Linked DNA regions of Candidatus Finniella inopinata. The protein of the gene in region 3 interacts with the protein of the main gene of each other region in a pairwise test. Links are inferred from orthologs where the notes say so. Each region holds a gene or a part of one and is shown on either strand. Other genes may lie near its edges.

Region 1 (10,840 bases), on a different replicon or contig from region 3:
ATGTCGTACAGGGGCCCTTCAAGGATTACACAATTGACACTGTTTTTAGCAGGATGGAAGCCGCAGTAGAATCAGTTGAACGGATCGTTAAGCTTTTTTCTTAAGAGTTTGGGTTTACACCCTATGATAAGGAATGATTGACTACACCCAATTCAGCTCATTTTTCGGGATTTTTATGGCAGAGATTTTTCAACAAACAAGGCGAAAAAGCCTGGAATAGTCATTCTATTTAAGGCTTTTTCGCCGCCGTTTATCGGAAAAAGATCAAGCAGAAAAACAGGGGAAATGGTTTGAATTGGGTATATTACCATGAAAAACGAAAATGGCGCTTTAGAATTTCATGGTAAGCTGAGAATCACTTCAATATGAAGAAACAGCACAGCCTAAAAGTCCGCGGACTTTGATCCGATCAGACAACGCATAATCACGCGATCCCGGATAGACAACCGTCAACTCATCAAGTTCCAAGTCATCAAGCGCACTGCGCATAGAGGCCGTAATTTTTGGAGCGTCTGCATACTTAAATTCGAACCCCCTTTTTTTCCATCTTTGAATATGATTAAATCAAGCTTTGCCTGGTTATGACTGGCCAAAAAAAAACAGTCTTCTGGGTCCGTACGATACAGGCGGCATATTGCTTCTAAGGCGAAACCTTCCCATGATGCGCCAACTTTTGGATGATGCACCAGATCTTGTTGGGTGTGGATACCAAGGACTATGTGCAAAAGACCTGAATCACGGAAGTAGATTTTAGGATATTTGACCTGTCGCTTTTTAATGTTGGCAAACCATGGATTCAAAGTTCTAATCATGAAAGTTGCATGTAAGTAAGACAAGTACTTCTTAACAGTTGGTTGAGAAATTCCTAGTGCCTGTGCAAGCTCTGAACCATTAAACATTTGGCCATGGTAATGAGCCAGCATGTACCACATTTTTCTTAAGATATCCGGATTGAACGAAAGCCCAAATGTTCCCAGATCATGTTCGACATAAGTTCGAATATAGTCTCCGCGCCATTGGTAACTTGCGACATCATCGAGAATATAACTTTTTGGGAATCCCCCCTTTACCCACAACTGAGTTTGGTCGGGAGTTTCATCTAATGAAAAAGGGGTGTTTTCTATAAATGAAATCCGCCCGGCAAGTGATTCAGACGCTTGATGAATAAGTTCACGAGATGCACTTCCAAGAATCAGGATTTGTTGATCTAAGGCTTCATCATGCAAATAACGTAAAAAAGGAAAGAGGTTGGGCCGTCTTTGAATCTCATCAATGATAATAAGACCTGAAAGAGGTCGAAGTGATAGTTCGGGGGCATCAAGCAGTTCAATATCCAAGGGTTTCTCAAGGTCAAAACACCCTGGGTCTTGAGGTCGTTTGCCCGACAATGCCCATAATTCTCTGGCAAGGGTCGTTTTTCCGCACTGACGTGGCCCTACAAACAAACAATCCTATTCACACGAAAGGCTTCTTTAATGCGGTTCATAAGTGTCGATCGTTGTATGAGCATGGGTGGCCTTTCTGATATATCAGGACCAATACACCATGAAAAACGAAAATGGCACTTTAGAATTTCATGGTACCGTCAGTAAACATTACACAATCTCGGGATAATCCTCAGACCTATCCCGATAGTAACGGATGTTTTCATTATCAGCAGCGACGTCACCATACGCAACATAGACGCGACCTTCGAATCCGCCTTTTTCCCGTTTCTTTTCCTGGCGTTTTTCTTCAATTTGTTCATATGATAGACCCAGTCGATTCGCCAGGGCGTGCATGACTTCTAACACATCAGCTAATTCCTCAACGTATTCATCAGGGGTTTTGGCCGCAATGACCTCCTTGGCCTCCTCCAGCAATTTGTCTTGCAGGCGCATCAGATATTCATCCGCATCCATAATACGCACAAGCCCGTCAATATTCAGACTTCGCATAATATCTGGCATCTTGTCGCGGGTGAGTTTATCAACCTTAAAACGATGTTTTTTAGTCATAGATATCCCCAATGGATAAGGTTTTATGTTGGATTATACCCCTTTCAAGTAAAAATTTTTACCAACCAACGGAAATTTTCTAAGAAAATATTCAAAAAATCAACTAGACGGAGGAAAGTAAATCTTTTCTACTCCCACTTTATTCACCATCACAGTCGGATTTATATGGTTACCGTCGACCGAAAGTCTATCGCAAGCAGTCTTCTTGGACACTTAATTGAACGCTATGACGTTGCTTTGTATGGATGTCTTGCTACTGTCATGAGCATTCATTACTTCCCAACAGGTAATAAAGATGTAGCCATGCTTGCAAGTTTTGGCACGTTTGCAGCCGGCTATTTTATGCGCCCTTTAGGCGGCATTTTATTTGGATCTTATGGTGATCGTTATGGCCGTAAAAAAGCTTTCTTATTGTCTGTTGGGCTAACCATCATTCCAACGACAATCATGGGTCTGCTGCCAACTTACGCAGAAATTGGCATAGCCGCCTCCGTCATTATTTTTGCCTGCCGCCTTGCCCAGGGCCTTTGCGTTGGCGGTGAATTTGGGGGCGTGGGCGTTTACATTGGGGAACATGTGCCTGCAAACCGGGTTGGGTTCTCGGCAAGTTTTGTTTGTGCCTTTGGTATTTTGGGGGCCGTTTTCGGTACAGCGTTGGGTAGTTTTTGTATCGCATGGTTTATGCCCGCATGGGGATGGCGTCTTCCCTTTCTGATAGGTGCCCTTGCCACGTTAGGCGCATACTTTATAAGACGCCGTATGCAGGAAACTCCCGTCTTTAAACAGATAGAACAATCGAAGACGCAATGTCATAGCCCCCTTAGGACTGTTTTGAAGCAGGACCCATGGAATATTTTGTGCGCCCTTGGTGTTGGCGGATGTGGCCATTCATTGCTGTACGTATCAACCCTGTATTTGAACGATGTGTACATCAATAAAATTGGTTTGACATTGCATGAAAGTTTAATGGTCAATACGCTGATCTTTTTATATTGGGTTCTGTTGTCGCCCGTTATGGGGTATATTTCTGACCGCTTTGACCTGCAAAATTTCATGCAGAAAACGAGTCTTTGCATCTTGTTTCTAGTTTTCCCCTTGTTCTTCATGCTGGACAAAGCCACAACGTTTTACGGAACGCTTATTTTTCAAGTTTTATTTTCGACTTTGGGTGTTGCCTTTGTGGCCCCTATTTCCGGTCTGTTCACACGCCTTTTCCCACCAAAATATCGTTACACAGGGGTTGCCTTTGGAATTACACTGGGGCAAGCCATCTTAGGCGGAACGACTCCCCTTATTTGTATATATTTAGCAAAGTCGTGGGGAAGCTTGGTGGCACCTGGCGTCTATATTTTCATCACAACCGTCATTGGATTTTTATCCGTAACTTTCTTGCGGCGGTATGACGATGCGGTTATGTCTTTCCAACAAGATACCGAAAATCGTTGTTTTGCATGACGACTTTAATCATATCGCTTTTTGACTGACAATCCGTTTTTTGTTTAGCGTGTTCCAGATGGGTTTCGACAGTTTTAAAAGAAATGCCTAAGCGTCTGGCGATCTGCTTGGCCGTTCGCCATAGACACACCCCACCAGACAATCCATTTCCCTTTTGGAAAGCACAATATCTTTCCCCCCCCAGAAATAAAGGAATCTGATTCAAGGAAGTTTCTTGCATAAACTTTTCAATTTTTTTATTAAGGTCTGAAGGGGCCATCATTTCTTCTAAAGAAAAGGGAATCAGTAACTTACGATCATAGCCATCAATCAAAGGTTTGGCCTGGACGTAGAAGTACTTTCTGAAGTGATCAAGAACGTAATGATGATTGCTGTAAATATCAAGAACCTGGGGGGTGGCACGCGTCCCCGCAAATGCAAAGCTTTCAATATAACTATTGTGTTTGATATAGACGGAAATACCATGCCAAATGTCATGGGCATAAAGGGAACCTAAAATAGGGTCTTCATGATCAACTTTTTCACTCCATACATTGTCGATTAAGGCTTGTTCCGTTGTCAGTTTTATTTTCTTTTTAAAACTTGAACTGACCCAATTTGATGAACCAAGAACATAATCCATCCACTGTTCGTGATTAAACAAATAAAGAAGATTCCCATCGTTATAAAAACGCCTGTATGTCAAAAACCGAATAGAAAGATTGTCTTCAAGGGGTTTTGCAATTTCCGAAAGTTTTTTTTGAATTGACTGGTTATATTCTTTAACACTTCTGTAATTGTTCATGAATTTTTACCAAACTAACGTCATATTTTGCACGAGGCCAATTCACACATTATCCCTATGCAAACAATCCTGGCAATCCATAAAAGTTGAAATTAATTCAAAATACTTACGCACGGTTCGCCAATAAAATAACTAAGAAGCCTTGAATTTCTTGGCCTTCTCAATTAACAAATTTCGCCTTAACGCCGATAGGTGATCAACATATAAAACACCTTGCAAATGATCAATTTCGTGTTGTAAACAAACTGAGACCCAATCGACAAAGTCTTTTTCCTGAGTCGTATTATTTTCATCCAGATACTTCAAACGAATGGCCGTATGCCGCTCTACCTGTGCACTTTGGCCTGGTACTGACAAACAAGCCTCCCAGTTTTTTTGGACGTCTTCCGATCGCCAAACTATTTCCGGGTTGGCGATTTTTAAGGGACCAAGGCCTGGCGCATGGTCTTCCAAATCCAACACGACCACGCGTTTATTAATTCCGACCTGCGTTGCAGCAAGCCCCGCCCCATCCTCAGCATACATGGTCTCTAGCATATCATCCATAAGCTGCCGAATGTTGTCATCCACACCCAAGATGGGTACAGCTTTCACTCGCAAACGAGCATCAGGGACGGTAAGAACAGTCAAACGAGCCATGAGTGCTTACTGATTCCCCCGACGTAAAAAGGCTGGAATATCCAAAACGTCATGATCCCTGTCATCTTCGGAAGGTTGTGCCTTTGAAGTCTGTTCAGCCATAGAAGCCTCTTGAGAACGCTGACGTCCAACCCCTGTGAACCTTTCAAACAAAGAGGGAGATCGTTTCCTCTCAACCTTAGGCGATGGCTCAGCATACCCAGGGGATTGTTGTTGGTATGAGGGAATATCCAAAGGAGCTGTAGACGGTGCTGGAGATGAATAGTAGCCTTGCTGGTTGGTTCCTAACGGAGCCGCTGGAGCAGGTGCCTCTTGTGAAGCTGCTAAATCTAGTTCGGCCGAAACAGCATGCCTTGCATTTTGCAAGGACTCTGCAGGCGCAGCATTAACCGTTGGTCCTTTTGCCATATAGGCAGACGAAGACATCTGCTCAGCGGCGGCATTTCTCCACGCTGCTTGCTGAGCCAAACTTGATCCAATGCCTGTGGCAACCACAGAAACACGAATACGCCCATTTAATTTTTCATCAAAGGTGGAACCAAAAATAATGTTCGCTTCAGGGTCGGCGTTCTCGCGCACCCGGTTCGCAGCCTCATCAACTTCGTACAACGTCATGTCATAGCCACCGGTGATGTTGATCAAAACACCCTTGGCGCCCTTCATCGAGACATCATCAAGCAATGGATTATCAATCGATATGTCAGCAGCCTCGACCGCACGGCGATCACCCTCGGCCTCACCAGTACCCATCATCGCCTTGCCCATTTCAGCCATAACCGCTCTGATATCAGCGAAGTCCAGATTGATAAGACCAGGTCGCATCATCAAATCGGTCACGTTTCTAACGCCAGAGCATAAAACGTTATCAGCCATTTCAAAGGCTTGAGCAAACGTTGTGTGTTCGTTGGCAACCCGGAATAAATTTTGGTTGGGAATAATGATCAGGGTATCGACGTATTGTTGTAATTCTTCAATGCCTTTTTCAGCCATTCTGGTACGGTGTGTCCCTTCAAAATTGAAAGGCTTTGTGACCACACCCACAGTCAAGATCCCACTTTCTCTGACAGCACGGGCAATCACGGGCGCTGCCCCTGTTCCGGTGCCACCCCCCATGCCAGCCGTGATAAAGACCATGTTGCTACCCCGCAAATGCCCCAGAACCTCGTCTAAAGATTCTTCAGCGGACGCACGTCCTACATCTGGCTTAGATCCTGCGCCCAAACCTTGGGTAATATGCAGTCCCAATTGAATACGTTTTTCAGGCATAACCAACGACTGGTCCATGGATTGCGCATCTGTGTTTGCGACGACAAACTCCACCCCCTCCAGCTTAGCCCGGATCATATTATTAACAGCGTTCCCCCCCGCTCCACCAACACCTATAACTGAAATGCGTGGTCTAAGGTCAAGTTCATGAGTATTTGATTTATGTCCGTTCATAGCTAGCAATAATCCTTTTACAAAAAAGCGTTGGGGGAACCTAAAGTCGTTGGGTAAAATTTTATTATAAAAAATTTTAATTGACCAATGATATTTAGCTTGATCACACCCTTTATCTTTATTGCTTCTTTAAGAAAAAATCCACCTTAATTTATATCAAAAGACCTTTTTTTTATTTGATAAAAAAATTTAAGAAAATAAAGCTAAAATAACTAACACGTTTCAACAACAATAGATCATATGCCAATATAATTAAAAAAGGCAGGATCAGAGCTTCCGGCTTTATCCTTAAAAGCCTTTTTTGCATATGGAACTTAGATCGATATTGTCTCATACTTTTATACGCAGCTGTTTTTAACACATATCAGTACGAGTCTAAATTCATAACCAAAACAAGCATTTCAGAGGAAAAAGTATACATGCATTCCATAGTAAAAATATTGTCCTTAACGTTGATCTTGCAGGGCCTTACATATGCCGCTTCATCAGACATCAAACCAGATATGATGTCTCTTGCAAGCAAAAGAAGCAGCGGTTTTCTAGTGTCAAAACTCGAAAAAAAGGAACCAATTCTTTGGGAGGATCTGCATAACTTTTTGAAAGATAGCCCTGCGCAGTTCCTTTGTGATTTTGATTTAATTGTAGAACAAAAAGACGGAATCAATCGTTTTGTTGACGTATTTCATCTTGAGAGTTTTCAACAAACTCTGGCAAAACTAGGCACCCCCCCTGACCAAAGCACCACCCCAGTGTTGTTAACTGTAGGATGGGCGCTCTACCTTACAAAACAATATGATGAAGCCATCAAGTTGGTTTACAAAATTTTGCAAAGACATGCAGAGCGTCAAGAGTGGTCTACAATAGCCACGAATATTGCTATCTGGAGTTATAAGAGCAGAGCCCTTAGTGCAAAAATCCCAGGGGACCTTTTGTTCGCCGCACGCCATTATGAAGGATCAGAACGAGCAGAAATGGCAAGTGATGCATATCACCTGGCAGGCAACCAATATCTAGAATACGCAAAAAAAACAATCGACAATGAATATTACTGGCAACAAGCAGCGGAGGCGTTTGAAATGGCTTCGAAACTGACTGCGAATGAGAAAAACAAATCAATAAACAATGGTTTCTCTGTGTCGTGTTATCTGAGTTATGCTGAAGAAATCACCACACCCTTTCTATATACAACAGGTCAAACCAGGCCTAATTTGATAGATTTTCGGGCAGCAGCTAAAGCTTATACAAGTGCTGGAAAAAATAGCGACGCAAAGAGAATGTATAGGAAGATTATTAGTTTAACCCCTTCAACAACTCAGAATATTCCTATTCATTCGCTGTTCATGATTGTCAGAACTTACGAAGAGCTTGGAATGGGTGATCAAGCACCAGTAGATTATCAAAAAATTGCAGAAGTATTTATAGCTAATCAACACGTCCTACAAAGCCCCCCTAATTTGGAAATAGCAGCCCAGGCTCTTGAAAAAGCGAACCAGAAGGATAAAGCTAGAGAATTCCTCATCAAAGCAGCCTCAGGTTTCGAACAACTTGCAACTGTTGCAGCCAACCAAAAAAACCCATCTTGGGGCCTTTGGAACCAGGCCGCTGAAGCTTATGGAAAACTTGGTATGGAGCAGCAAGCACAAGCCGCAAAAGATAGAGCAGCCTTACAGTATGTGTTAGAAAATCCAATGACAGTGTCGTCATCTTCCTCGCCATCAATCTCTATAAAGGAAGTTGAATAACCACGCGTGTACCACCAAGGGGCGATGATCTAAGGTAAATCTGTCCCCCATGACTGCGAATCGCATCACGCGCAATGCTCAGACCAAGCCCCACACCCCCTTGGTCCAAGTTGCGCGCCGAATCAAGGCGATAAAAAGGCCGAAAGACGTTTTCCCGCTCTTGTGGGGAAATGCCTGGCCCGTCATCATCCATAATCAACTGCCAGTAATGTTGGGACGTTTGGACTTGCAGGTGAAGAGTGTGCGAATACTTTTTAGCGTTTTCCAATAAATTCGTTAAACACCGGGTAAACAGTCCAGACTTTAGCGACACGACTAAATCGGCTGGGATTTCCAAAGCTACTTGAAAACTTTCATCTTTAAATTGTTGTGTCAGTTCATTTATCAAGCCAACAAGATCAACTTGCTTTATTTCCTCCTCACCGGCCCCGCGGGCATACGTTAAAAATCCCTCAACCATTTGCTTCATAATTTGCACATCTTGGCTTAAGGCTTGCTGGTCAAGATTTTCAGGCATTAAGGCTAACTGAAGTTTCATGCGGGTTAAGGGGGTTCGCAAATCATGGGAAACACCGGCCAACATTTCCAAACGGTCAGCCAACTGACGCCGCAATCGATCTCGCATCATTTGAAAGGCAAAACCGGCTTGTCGAACTTCCGTTGCCCCCTCTGGCTTAAAGGAGACAATCTCATCACCTTTACCAAAACTCTCCGCGGCCTGAGCCAGCCGTCGAATGGGGCGAATTTGGTTGCGCATAAACAAAGAGGCCACCAAAAACAACAAAATCGCCGAGCCCGTCGTCCAAATAAACACCAACGGTGTTGTCCGACTAAACAAGCGTTTTCGGGACAAGGTAACCTTTAAAAGCCCTTTTGAATTTAAAACCGATATATAGATAAAATTATTATCCATGCGCACATAATAGGGGGATTGTAGTTTTTGATCTAATGCTTCGCCTAAAAACTGATACAACCAACTGTTTCGGTGCAAGCCTGTTTTTGGCATTTTCCCGTTGGGTTCCAAAACCAGATGAAGGCTTAAGTTTTGCTGGGCCAGCGCATGAATACGCTTAAAATCATCATCTCGTTCAACCCAATGGACAACCAAAGCGATATCACCAGCAATTGTGTCGGACAATAATCGCAAAATGGTTTCTGTGTGACGATCAAAGAAAATATATCCTAAAACGACCTGCATACAAATTAAGGGGGTTACCAAAATGATAAGCGTACGGCCAAACAGGCTTTTGGGCAAAAACCGTTTAAAGGGACGCCAAGGGCGAAAATAGCGCTTTAATTTTGGCATATGACATAACCTGCTTTAAAAACTAACGAATACGATAAAAGTCTTTGGCACTCTGAATCATAATTTCAAACTCTTCCTCATGGGGTGTCGTTTCGTCAGCACCTTCAATAAATGTGCCACCAATAACGCCAACATCATTTTCAGGCGATCCTATAAGTTTTTTAGGAAACATTTGAAAAACACGTCTAACCTTAAAGCCACTTTTGGTTTTTCCAACCTTAAGATTGACAAAAAGTACATACTGTAAGTCTTGGACGTTTTGATTTTTCAACATAATTACATGGCCTTGAACAGGAAACATTTTGGTGTCTTTTGAAAGCTCCCTAGATCCAAGTCCTGTACAATTGAAGATAAATTGCGAATCAACTTGATCAAAATTTGTTATATTTTCCTTTTTAAAAGTAACTTTCCCATCCAAAGATTGTCTTTAGGGACTGCATCAAAAGAGCAGAGTCAACAAAAATGCCATCATCATAAACCACCATCTGGCGTTTTGTGGCGTTACCAAAATCCAAAATAACGTCTTTAGCGGGCTCCATCACAACACCAACAAAGGGTTCCAAGCCTGATTCTTGGCGTGTTTCAAAATAGATCGGTACAAATGAAACCCCTGCTTTAATGATAGGATGTTGACCTTTAGCGACCTTGACAAAAAAGCGGTAGGCTTCAGGGCCAATTTTATTGAGAATCTTTTGAAGTTTAGTACAATTGTCATGCAGACGAAGGGGGGAAATCAAACCACCCGCATTGTGGGAGGACAAACCATCAAATTTTTCAGCGATAATCTTGATATTTTTATAACCCTTGTTTACCAATTCCAGGGCTGTAAGCAATCCAATTATTCCAGCTCCAACAATGGTAATTTCGCTCTGTTCTGTTAGTTCAGAACCGGCTTCATCTTGCAATAACTCGATTACATATTCTGCTGCGCCGGGAGCCAGGCTCACTCCACTTTCTGCATGACCATAATTATTCGCTATATATTTTTTACCCACATGATTCACATCAAGGACAGGCGGCCCACGACGCATCGGCCGATAACAAATTATTTTTTCTCCAAGGTTAGCAACTTCCAACCTAGGCGGGGTTATGTGCCTAACTTCAATTTCCTTTTTAGGGGAATTGAAATAGAAGAACGCTGCGCCCCCCATTCCAATGGTAATAACTGCGGCTAGCACTTTATTTTTTTTGCTGCGTGCCATAAGGCCCTTTAGAAAATAATTTTAAAGTTAGACGATAAAAAAACTATATTTGTAGTTAGTTAACCGAATTTTAGCTAAAAGTAAACGTTGGCTTTCTTTATAATTTATCTTTAATTTACAATAATTACAGAAAAACTGGTTATCATAAGGGTGGCAGTGACAGTGGCATTGAAAAATTTTGACAACCTTTTTTTTGAAAGGTATAGTCTTGATTAAGCGGCGGGGTAGCTCAGTTGGTTAGAGCAGCGGAATCATAATCCGCGTGTCGGGGGTTC
Region 2 (10,848 bases), on a different replicon or contig from region 3:
TCCAAAGCTTCGACATGTTGATGGTTTAAAAGGGCGGACATTTTAACAGCAGGGTGGACCCCTGATATTAACAGTTTCCTACCCAAACCCTGCTGTACCAATTGAAAGCCCAACTGTACGCGTCCCTTTCGCCCCGTCAAAACCACGATTCCGTCTGTCGTGGTGGTGGTGTCTGATACCGTTCGTGGAATATTGTAAACGAAGACTAAAAATCCACCCAACCAAAGGATCAGGAATCCAACACCCCAAAAATGCCAACTCTTAAAGGTCATTGTTCCAAATGGTGCAAAAGGCGAAGGACCGTTAGATAGGATACAAAAGCACTGACAATTGCTGTCACAAGGGGCAACAACAAAAAGAAAGGCAATTGATAGAATGTGATTAAGGGCTCAAACAGAAGGGGTGAGCTCAATAAAGGTGGCAACATACTCAGGCAGTACAAAACAACCAAACTAATAACCAGGCCAATAAAACTTCCTTTCAAACAACTAAGAAAAGTTTTGTTTTGAAATTGCCGTGCAATGAAGGTATTTCTAGCCCCCATCAATCGCAAAATATCGACAATTGAACGATAGGCTGTAAGCGATGTTCTGGTCACTAAACTGACCAGTGCCATCATAATCATCAAAATAAGAATAATGCCCCCTAAGACCAACGTTTGAAGGGTGCGGTTATGAATTTGGACCATCGAATGCCATTTGGCATAGGGTTCCACATGAATTCCGGCTGCTATCTGGCGGAGTTGTTGGGTTAATCCTTTTATCTTTACAGGAACCTTACTGTCCAGAGTGACATCAATTAAAATGGGTAAGGGTAAATCCTCAACCGTGTTCAAGTCGTTTGCTAACGGACCTAATAAATTTATCAATTCTGATCGTTCCACCACCTCTATTTTTTGCAAGGAAGGGATGGTTTTTAAAAAGGTCGACACCTTTTCCAATAAAACAGCCGATTGTTCTGGATCTTTCTCGATTAAAGGTATCTCCACCGTAAAGGTCGGATTCGATCCTGTGTCCGGATCATAAACCGACAGAAAACCCATCACCATAAAAACGATGATAATGCTAAGGAATCCAACCGCCCAAGACAGATAGGTTTGCCCACCATCTTGGTTAAGGGGAAATTGGTGCAGGGAAGTGTTTCGAGTTTTCAACATCAGTAGTAGTCGCTAGGCCGGCGATTTTGAACGGGGGGTTTGGCCTGAATGCGCCCCTGATGCAGCTGCAGTTCGATATAGGGAAACGCACTGACCAATGCTTGGTTGTGGGTGGCCAAAACAATGCTTGTGCCCATTTTATTAAGTTCCTCAAACAACGACATCAAGCGATGGGCGCTGTGGGCATCCAAGTTGCCTGTTGGTTCATCAGCCAGCAATAACAACGGGCGGGTAATTACCGCCCGGGCAATAGCGACCCTTTGTTTTTGACCATCAGACAACTGAAAAGATAAGTTATGAAGATGATCGCCTAGACCTACCCAATGAAGCAACTCAGCCGCATATGTGTAAGCCCGACGGGTGTCAGTGCCTGTTATTTTTAAAGCTAACGCGACGTTATCTATTACTGACAAATGATCAATCAGTCGACAATCTTGAAAGACCAATCCCATTCGTTGACGAAAGCTGGGCAGTTCAGCAGCTGATAAACTATTCACATCACGGCCGAAAACGCTGACTCTTCCGCCTGAGGCTTTAAATCCACGGTATATCAATTTCAGTAATGAGGTTTTACCAGCGCCACTGGGGCCCGTTAAAAAGTAAAAGGTTCCGGCGAACAACGAATAGTTTAATTCATAGAAGACAGCTTGGCCTGTTGAATATTGTAATCCAACCCCTTCAAACTTAATAATTTCAACATTAGGACGCCGTTGGTAAGGCAAGGGCTGCTCTTCTTGAAGTTTTTTTGGATAGTATCGTTTTTGGACCTTGAAATCAACGATGGGTTTTTCTTGTGTCACTAACACGTGATAGGATCGATTTATATAACAAGCTAGTTGCCCGTTTAAGGTCCATTAGTTGTGCAGGGTTGCTCCTTAAAACTGCCGGCGAACAGGCGAATAATTCAAAAACTCAACAAAAAACGGGTGGATAATACCAAAAGGAAGAATGATAAATCAACGCATCAAACCAAAGGCTAGATGCCATTCGCGGTAAAATTGTTTGAAAAACTGTAATTTATCGCAAAAGTATTGTAGTCTTCCGCTATGAGCTTTTTTACTAAAAAATTACCGATACAACGCAAAGAATTGTTTGCGGCCCTTGATATAGGATCGAGCAAAGTCTGCTGTGCGATTGCAAAGCTTGATGGCGCAAGGCCGTCGCCTGATGACGTGCCCATGGAGGGTCGATCCCTTCGGGTTGTGGGTGTCGGCTATCAACTCTCCAAAGGGTTAAAATCAGGCGCCATTATAGATTTGGAATCTTTGGAAGATTCGATCCTAAGCGCTGTTCAAAATGCCGAACAGGCTGCAAGGCAGAATATTAACAGTGTCTATGTCAGCCTGCCGGCCTCCTTTACCCAATCGCATATTTTAAGGACAGAGATTTCCCTTTCTGGCAACCCTGTTGATGAAAGCCATTTACGGCGTTTGCTGAACTTAAATTATGAAGGCATTGTCAAAAACAACCGCCATATTATTCATATTTTACCCTTATCATATACCCTTGACTCTATCACAGGGATTCGTGACCCCAAAGGGATGGTCGGGGAAACCCTATCCGCGACGCTGCACGTTGTCAGCGCCCCTTTAAGCTTGATTCGAAACCTAAGCGGTTGCATCGGTCGTTGTCATTTGGATATTGCTGGGTATGTTTCATCGGCGTACGCCTCTGGCTTGGCGACGTTGGTTGAGGATGAATTGGAACTGGGCGTTACGGTGATTGACATGGGTGGGTCGCAAACTACGATCGCCTCTTTCATCAATGGTACGTTGGTTCGAATCAATTCGATTCCTTTGGGCGGCGGCAGTATCACCGCAGATATTGCCAGAGGACTTGGAACACCTTTAGCTCAGGCAGAGCGTCTGAAGACATTGTATGGCACGCTGATGCCATCCAGCTCCGATGATCGTGAAAACATCTTCATTCAGTCTATGGGGGAAACGGATAACAGTTACCAGCAGCACGTTTCAAAAGGAATGCTGATTCATATAATCAGATCTCGCGTTGAAGAGATTTTGGATTTGGTTTCGCAAAAAATGAAGACTTCTGAAGTTGACCCGTTGGTGTACCAGCGCTTGGTTATTACAGGCGGAGCAAGCCAGCTTCAGGGGTTGAGGGAAGTCACCGGTCAGCTGCTGACAAAGCAAGTGCGCCTTGGGTTGCCTATGGGCCTGACAGGGACGGTTGATATGATCAACAACCCCGCGTTTTCAACCTGTGCGGGGCTTTTGTTTTATGCCTTGCAAGATTATAACGGTGATCAAGTGGGCCCGCTGGCGCCCGCAAAATGGCAAATTGCGCAAAGATTAGGGCTGTGGTTTAAAGAGAATTTTTAGACTGTTACAAAAAAAATACAAGATTTAGCATAATTAGCGCGCTTCGCCGCCCAAGTGTCTCACATCTGTCTGAACTTATTCACAGCAATCAAGCAAAAAACAAGAGGGGGGTAAAGACAATAAACTGCAATTAAAAAAATATACCGACGATATATTAACTTGCAAGGGTGATCCCAATGAATTATGTTCGCCATGAAATACTCTGCGCCACCGCGTAAGTATTAAAATTTCGACGTATACAATAAGGGATACCAAGATCATGATGAAGAAAATGAATAAGGCGCAAGAGCAGGCATTATTAATGCTAATCGGTCTAACTTTCTTAGCCCCCCAAGCCAAAGGTAGTGGCGCTGGAGAGGAGCTGTATGATGCAACCAGTGGTTCATCTCTCCGTACTCCTGCAACAATGAAATTGGAAAGCTTACCTCCTTCCTCTGATAAAGGACCTATAGAATCAGCTGAAAAGCCAAGAAATCCCGCAATTTCAGTATCGCGGAAGAGAGACCGTGATGATTCTGAGAATGAGCAAGATGGTCTTGAAACTGAAGCTAAGAAGCGTTGCGACACAAACCAAAGCTCAAGCTCAAGCTCAAGCTCAAGCTCTTCCTCGTCTGCAGGGCCTACAAGTGATGCTAATCAAGACTTATCTGGTTTTTTACCACCTCTACCCGCACAACAACAAAGAACGACAGAAATAGAATCGGTACGTAATGTATTGATGGATGCAAATCTTGATTCAGATGCACGCGTCGTTCGTGCTTACAATATGTTCGTGGCAATGGATCACGCAGGCGCAGCGACAGAAGGCGCAGTAGGCTTGGTGAATGATCCAACTATTGGTATCGAGATACGCACACGCCTTGCTCAGAAATTTTTGTCTAATCATAATCTTGTTGATGCGCATTATATGCTGATAGCGAGAATCGTAGGTTGGCTGAATGATCCAACTATTGATAAAACTAAGAGCGTGGCTATTGCTGGGGATATTTTGGCTACTGTTAAGTATCCTCGTGCGCATTATGAGCCGATAGCGACAATCGCAGTAGGTTGGCTGAATGATCCAACTATTGATAAAACTAAGCGCGCAGAGCTTGCTGGGAGGATTTTGTCTAATAGTAATCTTGATCTGTATCATGCACCAGCAGCGACAATCGCAGTAGGTTGGCTGAATGATGCACGTATTAAAATCAATACGCGCGCAAAGCTTGCTCGGAATATTTTGGTTACTGATAATCTTAAGGAACATCATAAATCAGTAACGACAATCGCAGTAGGTTGGCTGAGTGATGAAAGTATTCATATCAAGACTTTCGAGGATATTGCTAGTGATATTTTGGCCAGTGAATATATTGATATAAATAGTCGTGTAGAGCTTGCTATCCGTTTTTTTAATGAATTTGACAGTGATAAAATGACCGGTTTTAGTAATAATCAAAATACACAAGATCTGGTATCCACAGTTGAGCCTTGGGTGACGAACGATAATATACCTATCCAAAAGCGTGCAAAGCTGGCTAGTGGTATTTTGAATGCAAACGGTTGGGATGAAAACGACAGTGAATATAGTACAAGTGTAGCGAAAACGGTGATCAGTTGGTTAGATAATGCAGATATTGATATAAATACTTGCGCAAATCTTGTTCTTAAAATTTTTGTTAATTATAATGGTGTTTATGAAGAAACGCAAATAGAGGTTGCAGTAGCAGCAATAAAATTGTTGAGTGATGCACGTATTGATATCAATAAGCGTGGAGATATTGCCATGTATATGTTGAGTATAGATCTTAGCGGCCCGTCCTTGGAACCCGCAGTAGACGTAATGATGAATATGTTGAGCAATACAAAGATTGAGAAAAGTCTTCGAAATACGATTGAAGCGTATATTGTAGATGGTCCTTTAAGCGGAGTTTCAAACCCCACGCTTGTAAGGATGCTAAATCATACAGCCATAAACGAATCTACACGCGCAGATATTGCTGAATCTATTGTGGATCAATATCCAGAAGAGGCTATAAATACGCTGAGTAAGCCCGATATGTGTATCAATGCACGCCGATGGCTTGCTCATTATATTTTGAAAGAGGATGCTCTTGCCGCACATCACGGAACGGTAGCATTAGCTCTTATAGGTTTGCTGAATGATGCAAGTATCGATATCAATACGCGCGCACTTCTTGCTCAGGATATTTTGAGTCAAGATGATCTTGATGAACAAGTAGCGACAATCGCAATAGGCTGGCTGAATGATGCACGTATTGATATCGATACACGCCGATGGCTTGCTTATTATATTTTGGAGGAAGATGCTCTTGCCGTACATCACGGAACGGTAGCATTAGTTCTTGTAGGTTTGCTGAATGATGCACGTATTGCTATCGAGGCTCGCACACGGTTTGCTGCCAGCATTTTAAAGAGAGATGCTCTTATTGAACATCACGAAAAGGCAGCCGCAGCTGCTAAAAATTGTCTGTCTAATTTAGGTGATGGTAGAGGTGACTATTCTATTATCAGAAATTCCGTAATTCTTGCTGAGTTGATTTTAAACAGAGATGCTCTTTCCCCATATCATGAAGCGGTAGCCAAGACCGTTAGAAACTGGGTAGGTAATGCAAATTTTCGTTTACCTGAACGTGCATCGATTGTTTCCAAGATTTTAGGCAGAAAGAACCTTGCCGCATATCACGCAGATCTATTGCCACCCATAAAATAGACCAACCATGGAGAGCTTTTAAGAAGGGGGCTTGATGGGGGCAAATATGCGCAATTGATAATTGCCGATGGAAGGAATGGTTTCAAATACAATGAAAATCTCATCTTGTTTTTCGAATTTTATAACGAAATTATGGGATGGGATCACCAATTACACATTTTGATTCAATTTCTTGAAGAGGCTGATCCGTACGAATTATCGGGTCACAATTAACTTTCCGAACTGGCAGCCCGTTGCAGGCGATCATTAAGGGCTGCCCCTAAACCTTTCAAAGGGATGGGCATGACGGCAATCCCCTTAAACAAACCTGGTTTATCCAGTTCGTTTAACATGGAGAATAAATTGGCTGCCGCTTCCTTTAAATCACCCGTTTTACTTAAATTAAGGTGGGCGGGTTGATCGTTGTGTCCAAAACCCAAGAAGGCCTCGCCGGGTTCAGCATGCAAACAATTGATGCGAAGGGGCAGTTGCGGGGCGTAATGACGTTTCATCATGCCGGGTGCCTTGATAGCGGTTGTGCCAACTTCCTGGTGGATCGCGTGTCCCAGAATTTCCTCTAACATTTCAACAGGTGTTCCGCCGGGGCGCAGTAAAACAGGCACGTCGCCGGATAAATCCAAAATGGTTGATTCAAGGCCCACTTGGCAGGGGCCGCCGTCCAGGATAAAAGGTGTGCGAGGCCCTAAACTTTGGTGGACAGCCTCTGTTGTTGTTGGGCTGATATGAAGCGACCGATTCGCACTTGGGGCCGCTAGGGGTTTTCCATAAGCCTTTAATAAATCTAAGGCCACAGGATGATGGGGAACCCGAATCGCCACTGTTTCTAACCCAGCTGTTACCAAAGAGCTAAGATTTGTTGGCTTTTTGTTCAAAACCAAGGTCAAAGGTGAGGGCTGTGTATGCCAAAAATAAGTTGCCAGTATTTCGGCAACCTTGGTGAAATAAGCCCATTGCTGGGCCTGTACATAATCTGACACATGAATAATTAATGGGTTAAACTGCGGGCGCTTTTTCAATTCATAAATCTTAGCCACTGCGTGCCCATTCAATGCATCAGCCGCCAATCCATAAACTGTTTCTGTGGGCATCACAACCAGATCACCTTGTGCTAAAAGTGTGCAGGCTTGATTGATAGAGGTTTTTTTTTTGGAGGGCATATTAACCATTTATTAATATTTAAAAATATATGTATATCAGCATTCATTTTTTTATTTGGGGAAAATAACAATGTATGATAAATTAAAAAAATTTACTTTGTTTTCGTTTGCTTTTGTCGTCAATCAAAGCCAACTTCATGCAACAGGCATGTCCGACAAAGATTTTGAAAAACCAGATCATTATCAATTAAAGCAGATTCATCAGGAAAAACTTAACTTAAACCGCCAAAAAACTGAAGTGCAAAAATTAATGGCGCAGGGGTTCCCTGAAAAAAGAGCCAAAGAAATTCATGCCCAAAATCAAGTCGCTCTGTTTTTTGAAAAACAACTTATAACGCCATTGGTGCCAGCCTGGAAAATTGTAGAACAGATTGGATCAACCTGCGAGGTAGTGTTGAATAAGGATAATAATGGGCTTTTAGATGAATTTTTTGTATCTTCCGATATTGAATGCCTTAAAGAAAAAGATGCCCCGCTTGTTTTTAATGAGACACGTTTTGTGACAGAAGGCGAAGAGATTCACCCCATTAAATTTAAAAGATTGCAGGAAAAATATTCGCATACATCATCTTACTTTTCCTTACTTTACTCCAGGAAGGCGGAAATAACCAAACCGTGTGGCAAAATGAATCTGACGGTTTCATCCTTGTCTATTTCAGGGCTTAAAACAACTTTGGAGCTATATAGTACTTTAAAACCCAGAATTGATAGATTGGATGTAGATCACATGCTGACTACTTTGAAATCTGATGGCACGTTGACTTTGTATAAAGTTGTCAAAAATGCTTAAGATCCATTTGGAAAAAATGAAAAGTGAACCATCAATTAACGATTTGTTAGGGTTTTTAATTTTAGACTTGATTCCATATTCTTTCCCTAACCAGTTGTAAATAATGAAATTTTTGAAAAGTTTTTTGTGTTTGATATATGGTTTTATTCTTAGTCAAGCTTATGTTTATGCAAGCTGTGATGCTGAGAAGGTTGTTGAGAAACAAAACACTTACTCGCTAAAAAGTCTTTCCGAGGGAAAAGTAGATTTAGACCATTTCCAGGTAGAAACAAAAAGCCTAATAGAGCAAGGATTTCCTGAGAAAAGAGCCAAAGAGATTTATGCTCATGAACAAATCAAAAAAATTTTTAGAAAAAAATTTAGATTAGTATCTGCCGGAAACTTCTTTGAAAAAATTGGGGGCGCTTGCGAGGTCGAGTTTCATAAGACTGATGCTGGTATTTTGGATGATATATTCACAAGCTCCGACTTAGAATGGATACAGAGGGGTAATTCGCCTCTTGTTTATAATGAAGTTCATTTCGTAGAAACAGAAAAAACAATTGCCCCTTTTGACCTTGAAAATTTAGAAGGCAAAGATCAATACAACTACACTTTACCTTCCCTTAACGTAAAGACCGGTAGCCTTGATGCCCAAATCCACAGACCCTGCGGTATCTTGAAGGCGTCATTATCGCCCCTTCACCTGACCGCAGCGTTGGGATTTCAAACTGCCTTAAAAACACGATTAGAGAAAATGCGGATTGGGCATACCCTTACCATTTTAAAACCCGATGGCACCTTGACGCTGTTTGATGTCATCAGAGGGGAATAACTGTTGCGAAAAGTGCATGAAAAAAGACATAATCTGCAAATTAAAATTGCAGCTACTCGTGAATCAAATTTCTCTTCATGGTGCGGAGCCGTATGCTTGTTCTTCCCTTTCCAAATTTTGACCCCGTTTTAGTACAAATGGGTCCACTTAAAATTCATTGGTATGGCCTGGCATATGCAGCAGGGATTGTGCTGGGTTGGAAATATGCGCTTTATCTGGCAAAAAGATACGTGCCGACCATCTTACCCCAATATCTTGACGGCTTCGTCACGTGGATTGTCGTTGGAATTGTCGTTGGAGGCCGCTTTGGCCACATTCTATTTTATGACCTGAGCCATTACATAAGCCACCCAGTCGAAATCTTGATGACCTGGAAGGGGGGGATGTCCTTTCATGGCGGGTTAGCGGGGGCTGTTATAGCAGCCTTCATTTATTGCCGACGCCTGAGAATCCCTTTGTTCGTCTTTGGTGATATTTTAACCTCTGCCTGCACAATTGGACTTGGGCTGGGCCGTATCACCAATTTCATCAACGCCGAATTATATGGAATAACCACCGATTTACCCTGGGGAGTGGTTTTCCCTAACGCTGGTGCCATGCCCCGCCATCCCAGTCAACTTTACGAAGCATTTGGTGAGGGGGCACTGTTGTGGATAGTCTTACATCAAGCCTGGAAAATCCCTGGGTTGCGTAGCCAGCCGGGCCGCATCACCGGGCTATTTTTTATGGGCTATGGCATCGTCAGATTTTTGGTTGAATATGTGCGTGAGCCTGAAATTATTTATGCGGTGGCTGGCTGCGCCATTACCCAAGGTCAGGTTTTGTCGCTGCCCTTGATCGCCCTGGGTGCTTGGTGGCTTCGACGGCAAGCAAAAAAAAACTAGTGATAAAATCTTTAAACACCGCTCTTTTAGAGGACCACACGCGCTGGCTTTTATGGTGGCCGGTGGGGATGGCTGCGGGGATACTTTTTTATTTCCAGCTTTTAACTGAACCTTCCTTAACTCTGGTTCTATTATGTGCGGGCTTGGTCCTAGCCTGTATAGCCGGCGTCCGCATCTTTTATAAAGATCACAGATTACTTACAGAAACTGCGGGTCTGTTCTGGGTTTATGCCCTTGTCAGCCTTATCGTCGGGTTTACGGTGGCTAAGGTTAGAACGGAACTCTTGGGCACTCCTTTGCTGAAGGAAGCTATCCGTTCGCTGGAGATTACAGGTACTTTGATTGATATCGAACACCCCGACTTGAAAAAGCCAGACAAACGACGGATCACGATTGACCAGGTTCAGTATGAGTCTGGCGTCCCTTCAACAATTCTGCCTACTAAAGTACGTCTCAATACGGCTGCCCTGAAATTGGACGCGGAACCGGGTGACCAGATTCGGTGTCGCGTCAGCCTTTTGCCTTTGTCGCCCCCTGTCAGCCTGCAGGGATACAATTTTCAGCGTCAGGCATATTTCGCAGGTATTGGGGCAGTGGGTCGCGTTCAATCTTGCCAAACCCTTTCTAAAAAACCCAAAACCAAACTTTACCAGGGCCGATACAAGCTAACTCAAGCCCTTAGAAAACATTTACCCGGACCAACTGGTGAAATTGCCGCCGCCTTAATAACCGGTGACCGATCAGGCATCCCCAAAGACATTCGTCAACATTTCACGGATGCCGGAATTGCCCATATTTTGGCCATTTCAGGTCTGCATGTCACGTTGGTGGCCGGTATTCTTTTCTTTTTAATCAGGCGGGGTTTGGGCCTGGTTCCTTACTTGGCAGAAAACTATGGTATCAAGAAATGGGCCGCGGTCGCAGCGATTGCTGCAACAGGTCTCTATTTAGCCATTTCTGGTTATGGGTTTCCAGCCCAAAGGGCCTTTATGATGACC
Region 3 (10,777 bases):
GGGCTGTCTGGATCGAACCGTGGCCTTGACCACCTGTCAATGGGCCCTGTCGGGGTTAGAGTTTTTGGTGGGGATTCCCGGCACAATCGGAGGGGCCATTGCCATGAACGCCGGTGCCTATGGTCACGAGGTCAAGGACCGCCTGCAATGGGTCGAATGGGTTACCCCTCAGGGTAAGGTGGAGCGCATCGCCGCCCACGCATTAAACATGACCTATCGCGAAGGTCATCTGCCAGAAGGTGTGATCGTCACAAAGGCCGCCTTTTTGTGTGATCCCAAGCCATCGCCTGATATTCAATTAACACTGGATGCCTTTTTGTCAGAACGTGAAAAAAGCCAACCCATTCGGGGTCGAACAGGTGGCAGCACCTTTAAAAATCCCCCTGATGGATTAAAAGCCTGGCAATTGATTGATCAAGCCGGTTGTCGAGGTCTTAAGATTGGGGACGCCCAAGTTTCAGAGAAACATTGTAATTTTCTGCTGAACTTGGATGCGGCCAGTGCGGCTGATTTAGAACAATTGGGGAACACCGTTCAAAAGCGTGTTTATGATCAAACCGGCATTATGTTGGAATGGGAAATCATCCGGCTGGGTTAACAAGAAATATCTTATTTGCCCTCCTCCGGGATGACTGCCTTTAAAACACTTACATAATCAAGATTGTGGGCATCCGCTAGAACGCGGGCGGTAAAGGATTCCCCATTAACGGGCGATTCACTCACGGATGAAATGCGCGCCACTGGTAAGCCGGGCGGATAAACCCCTCCAAACCCAGACGTCACTAATAGATCCCCCACTTTTGGTTGAGTGTTCGGTGTTGCCGAGGCGGCTGTATGCAAGACTTTCAGATCCGAATTGTTTTGCCCGCTTAAAATTACATGCTCGCCTGTTGTGGCTATGCGGGCGGGAATTTTGGAACGACTGTCTGTTATTAATAAAACGCGCGCTGTTGTCGTGCCAATTTGGTAAAGACGACCAACCACCCCCTCGGCCGCTATAACCACCTGATTCTTGACCAAGTGACTGCCCGAGTCCACTTCAATTGCCAACGTTGAGAAAGCATCTGTGGGCATACCGAGAACGCGTGTGGTTATAAACTCTTGTTTGTAGGCGGGTAAAGCATTCACCAATTTCCGCAAAGCCTCATTTTCCCTTTGATAGCTTAAAGCCTGATGCTGAAGCATTCGTAACTGTTGGTTTTCCAGGGTTAAAGTCTGAATCTGGTGCTGCAAACTTGTGTGCGTATGCCAATAATTTTTGATGGATGTAAAGGGAGCCTGCACGTAATACAAACTTGTGACCGTCAAGTCAGAAAGCCATCGTTGGCAATTTTGTAGGTAAGCATTTTGTCTGTTGAACAAAAGCACAACAAACACGACCAAAAGCACAAAGCCGATCATGAAACGATGCAAATTCTTGAAGGAATGCCTGAAAAACTTTCCCAAAAAGATAAAGAAAGCCTGACTTCGCCGAAGACCGCTTGCTTTTAAACCAAGAAAGGAGAGGAGCATTTTTTATGACAGTCTTAATACATACTGATTAACACGTTCTTCAAGGTTTTCATTTCTTCCAAAGTTTTTCCCGTTCCTAACACAACGCACGTTAACGGATTTTCAGCGATAAACACAGGAACACCGGTGGCATCGGCCAAAACGCGATCCAGATTTGTTAATTGCGAAGCACCCCCCGTCATGACGATGCCGCGGTCAACGATGTCGGCTGATAGTTCTGGCGCTGTATTCTCTAGGGCTGTTTTCACCCCTTCGGTTATGGCCGTTACCACTTCAGTTAAAGATTCTGCAACTTGACGCTGGTTAATTTCTATTTCTTTGGGCACCCCGTTGATAAGACTTCGGCCTTTAATCAACATCGTAATGCTCTCGCTTTCAGGTGTAACGATGGCAGAAGCAATTTCTTTTTTAATTCTTTCAGCTGTGGCTTCACCAATCAACAGACTGTGGGTGCGACGGATGTAGTTAATGATGGCATCATCCATTTTGTCCCCGCCAACCCGAACTGAACAGGCATACACAATGCCCCCTAATGACACGACAGCGACCTCGGTTGTGCCACCCCCAATATCAACCACCATCGATCCTGTGGGCTCTGTGACGGGCATACCGGCACCAATGGCAGCTGCCATGGGCTCCTCAATTAAAAACACACGACGACCGCCAGCGCTTTCGGCTGATTCCTGAATCGCGCGACGTTCAACAGCGGTCGAGCCTGAGGGGACGCAAACAATAATCTGGGGGGCTGCAAAACCGCGTCTGTTGTGAACTTTGCGAATGAAATGCTTGATCATCTCCTCTGCCACTTCAAAATCAGCGATAACACCATCACGTAAAGGGCGGATCGCCTGAATGTTCCCCGGTGTACGCCCCACCATCAGCTTGGCCTCTTCACCCACGGCCAAAACTTGGCGTTTGCCTTTGATGGTTGCAATCGCGACCACAGAAGGTTCATTTAGAACGATTCCTCTTCCCTTGACATAAACCAGAGTATTGGCGGTTCCCAAGTCGATGGCCATGTCGGCTGACATAAATCCCAAAAAACGTGATAGCATAAAGGCTCGCGATTCATAAAATATAGTGGGTTTGCTGGCCCAATCTACAAACCCCTGATAAAATGATCAAGCATGTAATAGGAAAATCATAATGACCACAGATGTAATTGACTTACGCGACTTCTATGCATCGTCTTTGGGGACTGTGGTGCAAAAAGATATTAAGAAGACAATCTCAACAATATGGCCAAATTATAAAAATCAAGTCGTTTTGGGATTTGGCTATGCCCCGCCTTTTTTAGAGGCTGAGAATAGCGACCTTAATGATGTCTACTTTTTTATGCCAGCGCAGCAAGGAGTTTTAAAATGGCCACCCTTTAGGCCAACCTTGTCTGCCTTGGTAGATGAAAACCTTCTTCCTCTAGCCGATCAAACCATCGACCGCATTCTATGTGTCCATGGCTTAGAAAATTGTCACAGTGTTGACGATTTTTTACAAGACGCCTGGCGCGTTTTAAAACCAGAGGGGCGAATCCTATTTGTGGCGCCGAACCGACGTGGTTTATGGGCTTGTGCCGATAACAATCCATTTGGATTTGGGCGCCCCTATACCATGACTCAGCTATCAAAACTTTTAAGGAATCACTTATTAACGCCCGTTACCTTCAGACGCAGCCTATATCGACCTCCATCTTGTTCTGGGTTTTTTTCCATGACCATCCCATTATGGGAATACGTTGGACGTCATTGTTTGCAAAAATTCAGTGGTCTTATTTACATCGAGGCCACAAAGCAGATTTATGCGCCCCGTGGTAAAATGGCTTTTGCCAAAAAACTAAAATTAGCCTTTCCATCTCCATTGGCAGGTCAGCATGCTCAGGTAACTTTAAAAGAGTATTGTCATAACTCGGATAATCCCCTCTAGAATTTTTTCTTCATCGAAGTAAGAAATAATAATTATCTTCCGCGCAATTTCATGGCATTACTATAAACATTATAGTAACTATATATTTTGCGTGTACCCCGATAGGGTGGGGTTTCTGAAGGCCTTTGAGGGATAGATGAAAATACATTTGCCAGATAACTCCATCATGCTAAGTGTACAGGACGCTGTCCAGGGGATCTGTCAGTATATGTTTGATCAGCTGAATTTTAATCATTTCTCTTATCGACGACACTATAACGACGGCGCCACAATCCACCTTGTCAATAGCGACGCGAATGATCACGGCAGAACTTATTTAAAGGCTTTATATGGTGAAGGGCTTTATGCGAGAGCCCCGGATGTTGAAGAGGCGGCAAAGACAAGAACAGACAGTCCACGTTTAATGGGTTTTTTAACGCCTCAATTTAGTGTGGCTGATGGCTTAGCTAACGAGCCAATTTACAGAAAACAAATAGAACTGGCCGACCTATGCAACATAGGTTATAGGGTTGGTTTTTACCAACGTTTTAACGACTATATTGAGATCAATTCATTTGGAAGTTCTTCGTATGAAATAGGTGTTTTTTTAAATTTTTGCATCCAGCACTTGGTTGTCTTTCAAAATTTCATTAAGTATTTCAGAACGGAAGCAGAAGGCCTTATCGAAATAATAAAAAAAGACCCCATTATTCTTGCCCCTGGGCTGACTTTGGAATCACAAAAGTCTACCCCTGCGGATTTTGTTGGATATGATTTCAAAAAAAAGAAAAAAATTACTCTGCGGCTTACCGGGCAAGAGGCAGCTACATTGCAGCAGCTATCAAAAGGGCAAACTTTCAAGGGCGCTGCTAAAAATTTGCTAATTTCTCCCCGTACCGTTGAAAATCATATCTACAGTGCAAAGATGAAATCAAAGTGTAACAGCACGAATGAATTGCTAGAGGTTTTCTCAACGTTAACGCCTAGATAATTTATAGCCAAATAAAATGAACAGAAAAAAAATCCATATACCTGCCGATTTCTTTGCTTTGTCTGTCCAGGACGCTGTCCAGGCTATTTGCCAGAATATGTTTGATGAATTGAATTTTGATTATTTCGGTTATCGGCGTCAATATTTTGATGGTACGACGATCCACCTTATGAACTCCGGTAAAGATGGTAATGGTGGATCCTTTCTAAAGGCTTTATATGGTGAGGGGGTTTATTTCTCAGTTGATGAGATTGAACAGGTGATAACCTCCTTTGACAGCTCTTCCCATTTATTTGGTTTCGTGACGCCGAAATTCAGCCTAACTGACGGCTTGACTAATCAACTAATTTATCAAAAACAAATAGAAATTGCCCATATCTTTAATATAGGGAAGAATAAAACTGCCTTTTTTCAGAACTCTCAGGACTTTACAGATATGATTATATTCGGAAGTTCTTTTCATGAGACAGGTACTTTTTGCAACTTTTGTATCCAGAACCTATCCGTCCTTCAAAATTTTGTTAAATATTTCAGAAGGCAAGCAAAAAGTCTTATTGAAGCTGCAAAGGAAGACCCTATTCTGCTTGCCCCCAGCCTAACCTATAAAATACCAAAAACGAACCTTTTGAATTTTACAGGCTACAATTTTAAGGAAAAGAGGAAAATCACCTTGCAGTTTACGGAACAAGAAGCCAATTCCTTAGAGCTGCTGGCTTCTGGGAAAACTGTTGGAGGGATAGCAAGTGATTTACGGATTTCTCTTCATGCCGTTAAAAACCATTTTCATGAAGCGACGAAAAGATCAGATTTTCAAACTATTTACGAGTTGTTGAAAATCTTCCCAACCTTAGCACGTAGGTAGGTATAGCTTCTCTGACATTAAGAAAAAAATTAATCATTTCTAACACAATTTCGTCACACAACTATAGACAATACCGACTATAGGGTTGTTACGAACCTTGATAGGGTAAAGCTCCTGAAGCCCTTTGAGGAATACGTGAAAATACTTCTGCCAGATAAATCCATTATGCTAAGCGCACAGAACGCTGTTCAGGCTATTTGTCAGTACATGTTTGATGAGCTGAATTTTGATTATTTTGACTACCATCATTATTATGATGACGGAAGGTCTCTTATTCTTATAAATGATCAGGGCGATGGCCTTAGAAAAAGCTTTCTTCAAAGGTATTTCGCGGAAGGAATTTATTTGCAACCCGACGATTTAGATGCCTTAAGAAAACTATATCATAGTCAAAAAAAGTTATTTGGTTTCAGGACAGCTGAGTATTCCCTGCTAGATCAATTGCCTACCACACTAAAGCATAGAAAGGCCTTAGAGCTTACCCAATCTTTCCAAATTGGAAATAGAATCTATTTTGTTGAACGCCATAGCGATCATGTCGAACTAGCCGGTTTTGGCAGCAATTTTCATAATAGTAATTTTTGCAACTTTTGTGTTCAGAACATGGTTATTTTGCAAAGCTTCATTAAATATTTTAGAGACGAAGGACACAATCTTATTGAAGCTGCGAAAAAGAATCCCGTTCTGATTGCGCCCCTTTCAACTTACCAATCCCCGAATCAACGCTTTGATCGAATGCAATATGTTGGTTATGATTTTAAAAACAACAAGAAAATCAACTTAAGCTTGACTGGCCAAGAAGCCGCGTCTTTAAAACAGTTGGGCACAGGAAAGACTTTTAAAGAAGCAGCCAAGAATTTGCTGATTTCTCCCCCTACAGTTGAAAACCATATTTACAGTGCAAAGATGAAATCAAAGTGTAAAAGTACGGATGAATTATTGGAACTTTTCTCAACCTTAACGCGTCGATAATTTATAGCTAAATCAGATGAACATAAAAAAGATCCATATAACCGACGATTTCTTTTCCTTCTCTGCCCAGGACGCTGTCCAGGCTATTTGCCAGAATATGTTTGACGGGTTGGACTTTGATCACTTTTCTTATCGTCGTCATTATGATGATGGAAGAACAGTTCACTTTATCAATAACCCTGCGAATGGCTGTGGGAAATCTTTTTTAAAGGCTTTGTATGGTGAAGGGGCTTACGCAACACTTGACCACATTCAAGAGTTGGCGAGATCATATCCAGGCAACACTCTCTACTTTTTTGGTTTCGTAACGCCCCTATTTAGCCATGGCGATTGCACTGAAAATTAGTTTAGTATTCTAAAAATTATTTCCTAATTTTTTATTCGGCTTTTCTGCTGTTCTATCCGTTGTTATTATTCTTTTTTCTCAATAAAGAAAAAGGAAACAGGGATGCAGTTATCAGATACTTTCCTCAAACATTTTGAACCTCTTGCCGATCCTCGTATTGATAACCACAACAAGCTTCACAAATTGCACGATATCTTGGTAATAACAATATTGGCCACAATTTGTGGCGCTGATAACTGGGTTGATATTAGTGAATTTGGCAAAGCCAAATACGATTGGTTATCAACATTTCTCGAGCTGCCTAATGGTGTGCCATCTCATGATACTTTTGGCCGTGTGTTTTCCATACTTGACCCAGAGCAATTTGAATCCTGCTTTTATGCATGGATCAAGTCACTCTCTATCGATGTTAATTCTGAGATTATTGCTATTGATGGAAAAACGCTACGGGGTTCTGGCAACAGAAGAAAAGAGAAAAAAGCCCTACACATTGTAAGTGCCTGGGCAAGCAATCAAAGTCTTCTTTTAGGGCAAGTTAAAACGGATGAAAAATCCAATGAAATTACAGCCATTCCAAAATTACTCAAGATGATTGATGTTACTGGTAGTACAGTCACCATTGACGCCATGGGTTGTCAGCAGTCAATTGCTGAAGAGATCTTAATTCAAGGTGCAGACTACGTATTAGCTCTAAAAGATAATCAACCGAAGCTTCATGAAATGGTCAAGGCAATTTTCCATATAGGAGAATCACGTCAGTACAAGAAGATGCTTAATCGACGGAAAGTAGAGAAGATCCATGATCATGGTCGCATAGAAACACGTCGCTATACATTAGTATCAGCACGCGATCCGGCAGTATTTCAACTTCGTTGGCCTGGGTTAAAGGGTGTTGGCATGCTTGAAACAACACGCACAACTAATAATCAGGTTGAGCGTAGTACCCGCTACTTTCTAACAAGTTTAGCCTATGAAAATATTGATCAGTTTATGGTTGCTGTCAGAAAACACTGGAACATAGAAATTAACCTGCACTGGTCTTTGGATGTAGGTTTTAGGGAAGACCATAACCAGGTGCATGTTGGCCACGCGGCCAAGAATTTGGCTGTCATGAGACGTATTGCTTTGAATCTACTCAAGCAAGAAAAAACGAATAAACGAGGGGTGAGCTGTCGACGGAAGGTAGCAGGCTGGGACAACAAATACTTATTGAAAATTCTAACCGCTGACCACAATTTAAAGCGCGTTTGAGCGGATTGACTGATATAAACGGTAAGTCTTTTAAAGGGGAGGATAGTGTCTAAAAATAAAAAAAACAGGAAGTAGATCTCTCAAAACCTACAAAATCAAATCAATCTACAAAAGTTTGGGAAATAGCAGAAACCGTAATTTTAAAAACTAGGCTGAGGAGATGTCAGTGCAATCGCCATGCCTATTTAGCGCAACTGATACTTTGATGAAACATCCAACTTACCGAAAGCAAATGGAAATTGCCCTGTCCTGTAATATGGAGAATAGAGTGGTTTTTTACCAACGTTTTAAGGACTATTGTGAAATCAGCATATTCGGAAGTTCCTTTCATGATACGGCTGCTTTTTGCAATTTTTGTATCCAGAACCTATCCGTCCTTCAAAATTTTGTTAAATATTTCAGGAGCCAGGCAAAAAGTCTTATTGAAGCTGCAAACGAAGACCCTATCCTACTTGACCCCTGCTCAAGCTATAAAATACTAGAAACCAACCTGTTGAATTTTGTTGGCTACAATTTTAAGGAAAAGAGGAAAATCACCCTGCAGTTAACGGAACAAGAAGCCAATTCCTTAGAGCTTTTGGCTTCTGGGAAAACTGTTGAAGAAGTGGCAAAGAATTTGCAGCTTTCTTCCTACATCGTGAAAAGTCATATTGGCGAGATGATAAAAAAATCAGAGTGTCAAAGTATTTACGGGCTGTTGAAAATCTTCCCAACCTTAGCGCCCAGGTAGGTGCAGTCTCTCTGATTAAGAAGAAAAATTAATTATTTACTACGCAATTGCGTCACGAATCTATTGGCTATCTTATGCCTATACCTGCTATAAAGTTATTAAGTAAGTTTACAAGTTTTTAAAATTTCATGTGAAAATATTCATACCAGATTACTCCATCATGCTAAGTGTACAGGACGCTGTTCAGGCCATTTGCCAATACATGTTTGATCAGCTGGATTTTAATCATTTTTCTTATCGTCGTTATTATGATGATGGCAAGACAATCAACCTTGTTAATAGCGACGCCGATGATAATGGCAGAACTTATATAAAGGCTTTGTATGGTGAAGATCTCTATGTAAGAACCGAGGACCTTAAGAGGATGACAACGAGAAAGGCCATTACGCCCCGTTTAATGGGTTTTTTGACACCTCAATTTGGTGTAGCTGATGGCTTGGCTAACGCACCGTTCTATAGAAAGCAAATGGAACTTGCCAGCCTATGTAACATAGGTAATAGGGTTGGTTTTTACCAACGATTTAAGAACTATATTGAGATCAGTGCATTTGGCAGTTCTTCGTATGAGATGGGTGTTTTTTTAAACTTTTGTATCCAGAACTTGTCTGTCTTTCAAAATTTCATTCAATATTTCAGAACAGCCGCTGAAGACCTTATTGAAATGGCAATAAAAGACCCCATCATGCTCTCTTCTCCATCGACTCTCAAATCACCACAATCTTCTGTTGTGAATTTTGTTGGACATGATTTCAAAAATAATCGAAAAATTACTCTGCGGCTTACCGGCCAAGAGGCAGCTATATTGCAGCAGTTATCAAAAGGGCAAACTTTCAAGGGTGCGGCTAAAAATATGCTAATTTCTCCCCGTACCGTTGAAAACCATATCTACAGCGCAAAGATGAAATCAAAGTGTAACAGCACGAATGAATTGGTGGAACTTTTCTCAAATTTAGCGTCTACGTAAGAACCTACCATTCTATGCCTTTGGCATGCCTTAAGATTTGATCGGCGTCGGCTGTGTACTGGCCATTGCTGTTGTGTAAAACAATACCTGGTTGCAATTTCATTAAGCCGCCGGTGTTTTTCGTGCCTCTAATCAAAATGCGTTTAGCTGGTTTATTTTGGCCGGGCCAAAGGGGGTACAGAGTTATATTGCCCAACTTACCAATCAGGAAACCAAGGGCTTGATCCAATCGATCAGCTCTATAAATAAATGTCACAGTTCCCTTAGGACGAACCATCAACAGGCAAAAACGGGCCCATTGGGCAAAATCAGCTTCCCCCTCAAGGTTGGAAAGGGCCTTGGATTCATAAGGGGAAATGTTGTTACTGTTAGAATTTAAATGGGGCGGATTTGTCATAACATGGGAAAAGGTGCCGGCAGCTAGGCGCGGCGGCGGTCTTAAAAGATCACCTTGTAAAACTTCAACCCGGTCTCTTAGCTGATTCAGCTGACTGTTTTCGGCTGCATAACGGACGGATTCCCGGTGAAGCTCTATACCGACAACCCTAACCTGGGGGCAGCGCATGGCAAGGCATAACGAGGCTGCCCCAACTCCAGAACCAATATCTAAAACTGTTTCGCCAGGTTGCGGTTGAATGGCAGCTGCCAAAAATATAGGGTCGATGGCCACACGGTAACCGGTTTTGGGTTGACGTAGAAGGATTCTTTCCCCTAACAGGCGATCTTCTGTGTAAGAGTCTGTCTCCATAAAATTCATACCTATTGTTTTTGTTGAAACTTATTTATACAAAGAAAAGATCGCTGTAGGATATACCCAATTCAAATCATTTTTCGGGATTAGGTTGGGAAACGTTTATGTATTTATATGGTTATCATGCGTGTCATGCGGCTCTTTTAAACCCCCATCGGGTTATTGAAAAGATTTATCTGACCGATCAAAAAACCACAGAACGTCTGCCACCGTTAAAAATGTCTAAAGTTGAGATGGTTGACCGTCGCCGCATGGACAATATGCTGCAGCCAGGGGCTGTGCATCAGGGGATTGCGTTAAAGGTGCAGCCATTGGAAACGCTTGACCTAAGCTTTTTGGAATCGGATACAACGCCCAATCAGCAGGTTATTGTCCTTGATCAAGTCAGCGATCCGCATAATGTGGGGGCAGTTTTACGGTCTGCTGCGGTTTTTGGAGCCAAGGCGGTTATTTTGACGGAGCGTCACGCCCCCAAGGAATCAGGGGCTTTGGCTAAGGC

The links.
Region 1: the proteins of EQU50_RS05820 (region 3) and ftsZ interact in binary tests that used the Escherichia coli proteins (3 or more experiments, as listed by UniProt). The link is inferred for Candidatus Finniella inopinata from one-to-one orthologs.
Region 2: the proteins of EQU50_RS05820 (region 3) and ftsA interact in binary tests that used the Escherichia coli proteins (3 or more experiments, as listed by UniProt). The link is inferred for Candidatus Finniella inopinata from one-to-one orthologs.

The regions. Positions count from the first base shown.
Region 1 is NZ_SCFB01000002.1:45,656-56,495, forward strand. Bases 4,099-6,937 are described here. They hold ftsZ (cell division protein FtsZ), read right to left. Parts: upstream 6,316-6,937; coding sequence 4,882-6,315; downstream 4,099-4,881. Other genes in these bases: EQU50_RS01075 (helix-turn-helix transcriptional regulator), read right to left, coding at 4,099-4,236; def (peptide deformylase), read right to left, coding at 4,369-4,875; EQU50_RS01090 (tetratricopeptide repeat protein), read left to right, coding at 6,735-6,937. Outside these bases: EQU50_RS01055 (DUF6314 family protein), read left to right, coding at 1-104; EQU50_RS01065 (nucleoside triphosphate pyrophosphohydrolase), read right to left, coding at 1,596-1,997; EQU50_RS01070 (MFS transporter), read left to right, coding at 2,163-3,452; more of EQU50_RS01075, read right to left, coding at 3,409-4,098; more of EQU50_RS01090, read left to right, coding at 6,938-8,057; EQU50_RS01095 (ATP-binding protein), read right to left, coding at 8,038-9,363; EQU50_RS01100 (FAD-dependent oxidoreductase), read right to left, coding at 9,386-9,781; EQU50_RS01105 (FAD-dependent oxidoreductase), read right to left, coding at 9,759-10,358. UniProt on the Escherichia coli protein: Essential cell division protein that forms a contractile ring structure (Z ring) at the future cell division site. The regulation of the ring assembly controls the timing and the location of cell division.
Region 2 is NZ_SCFB01000001.1:48,534-59,381, forward strand. The notes cover bases 1,502-4,348. They hold ftsA (cell division protein FtsA), read left to right. Parts: upstream 1,502-2,202; coding sequence 2,203-3,495; downstream 3,496-4,348. Other genes in these bases: EQU50_RS00290 (cell division ATP-binding protein FtsE), read right to left, coding at 1,502-1,962; EQU50_RS00300 (hypothetical protein), read left to right, coding at 3,755-4,348. Outside these bases: EQU50_RS00280 (YdcF family protein), read right to left, coding at 1-272; EQU50_RS00285 (cell division protein FtsX), read right to left, coding at 269-1,156; more of EQU50_RS00290, read right to left, coding at 1,156-1,501; more of EQU50_RS00300, read left to right, coding at 4,349-6,205; EQU50_RS00305 (L-threonylcarbamoyladenylate synthase), read right to left, coding at 6,415-7,371; EQU50_RS00310 (hypothetical protein), read left to right, coding at 7,433-8,152; EQU50_RS00315 (hypothetical protein), read left to right, coding at 8,283-8,966; lgt (prolipoprotein diacylglyceryl transferase), read left to right, coding at 9,059-9,850; EQU50_RS00325 (ComEC/Rec2 family competence protein), read left to right, coding at 9,850-10,848. UniProt on the Escherichia coli protein: Essential cell division protein that assists in the assembly of the Z ring. May serve as the principal membrane anchor for the Z ring.
Region 3 is NZ_SCFB01000006.1:177,309-188,085, reverse strand. The notes cover bases 548-3,323. They hold EQU50_RS05820 (rod shape-determining protein), read right to left. Parts: upstream 2,568-3,323; coding sequence 1,527-2,567; downstream 548-1,526. Other genes in these bases: EQU50_RS05815 (class I SAM-dependent methyltransferase), read left to right, coding at 2,659-3,323; mreC (rod shape-determining protein MreC), read right to left, coding at 610-1,512; murB (UDP-N-acetylmuramate dehydrogenase), read left to right, coding at 548-598. Outside these bases: more of murB, read left to right, coding at 1-547; more of EQU50_RS05815, read left to right, coding at 3,324-3,432; EQU50_RS05810 (helix-turn-helix transcriptional regulator), read left to right, coding at 3,569-4,402; EQU50_RS05805 (helix-turn-helix domain-containing protein), read left to right, coding at 4,419-5,264; EQU50_RS05800 (helix-turn-helix transcriptional regulator), read left to right, coding at 5,400-6,236; EQU50_RS05795 (hypothetical protein), read left to right, coding at 6,253-6,582; EQU50_RS05790 (ISAs1 family transposase), read left to right, coding at 6,685-7,833; EQU50_RS05785 (LuxR C-terminal-related transcriptional regulator), read left to right, coding at 8,000-8,563; EQU50_RS05780 (helix-turn-helix transcriptional regulator), read left to right, coding at 8,724-9,527; EQU50_RS05775 (tRNA1(Val) (adenine(37)-N6)-methyltransferase), read right to left, coding at 9,532-10,275; 23S rRNA (guanosine(2251)-2'-O)-methyltransferase RlmB, read left to right, coding at 10,383-10,777. UniProt on the Escherichia coli protein: Forms membrane-associated dynamic filaments that are essential for cell shape determination. Acts by regulating cell wall synthesis and cell elongation, and thus cell shape.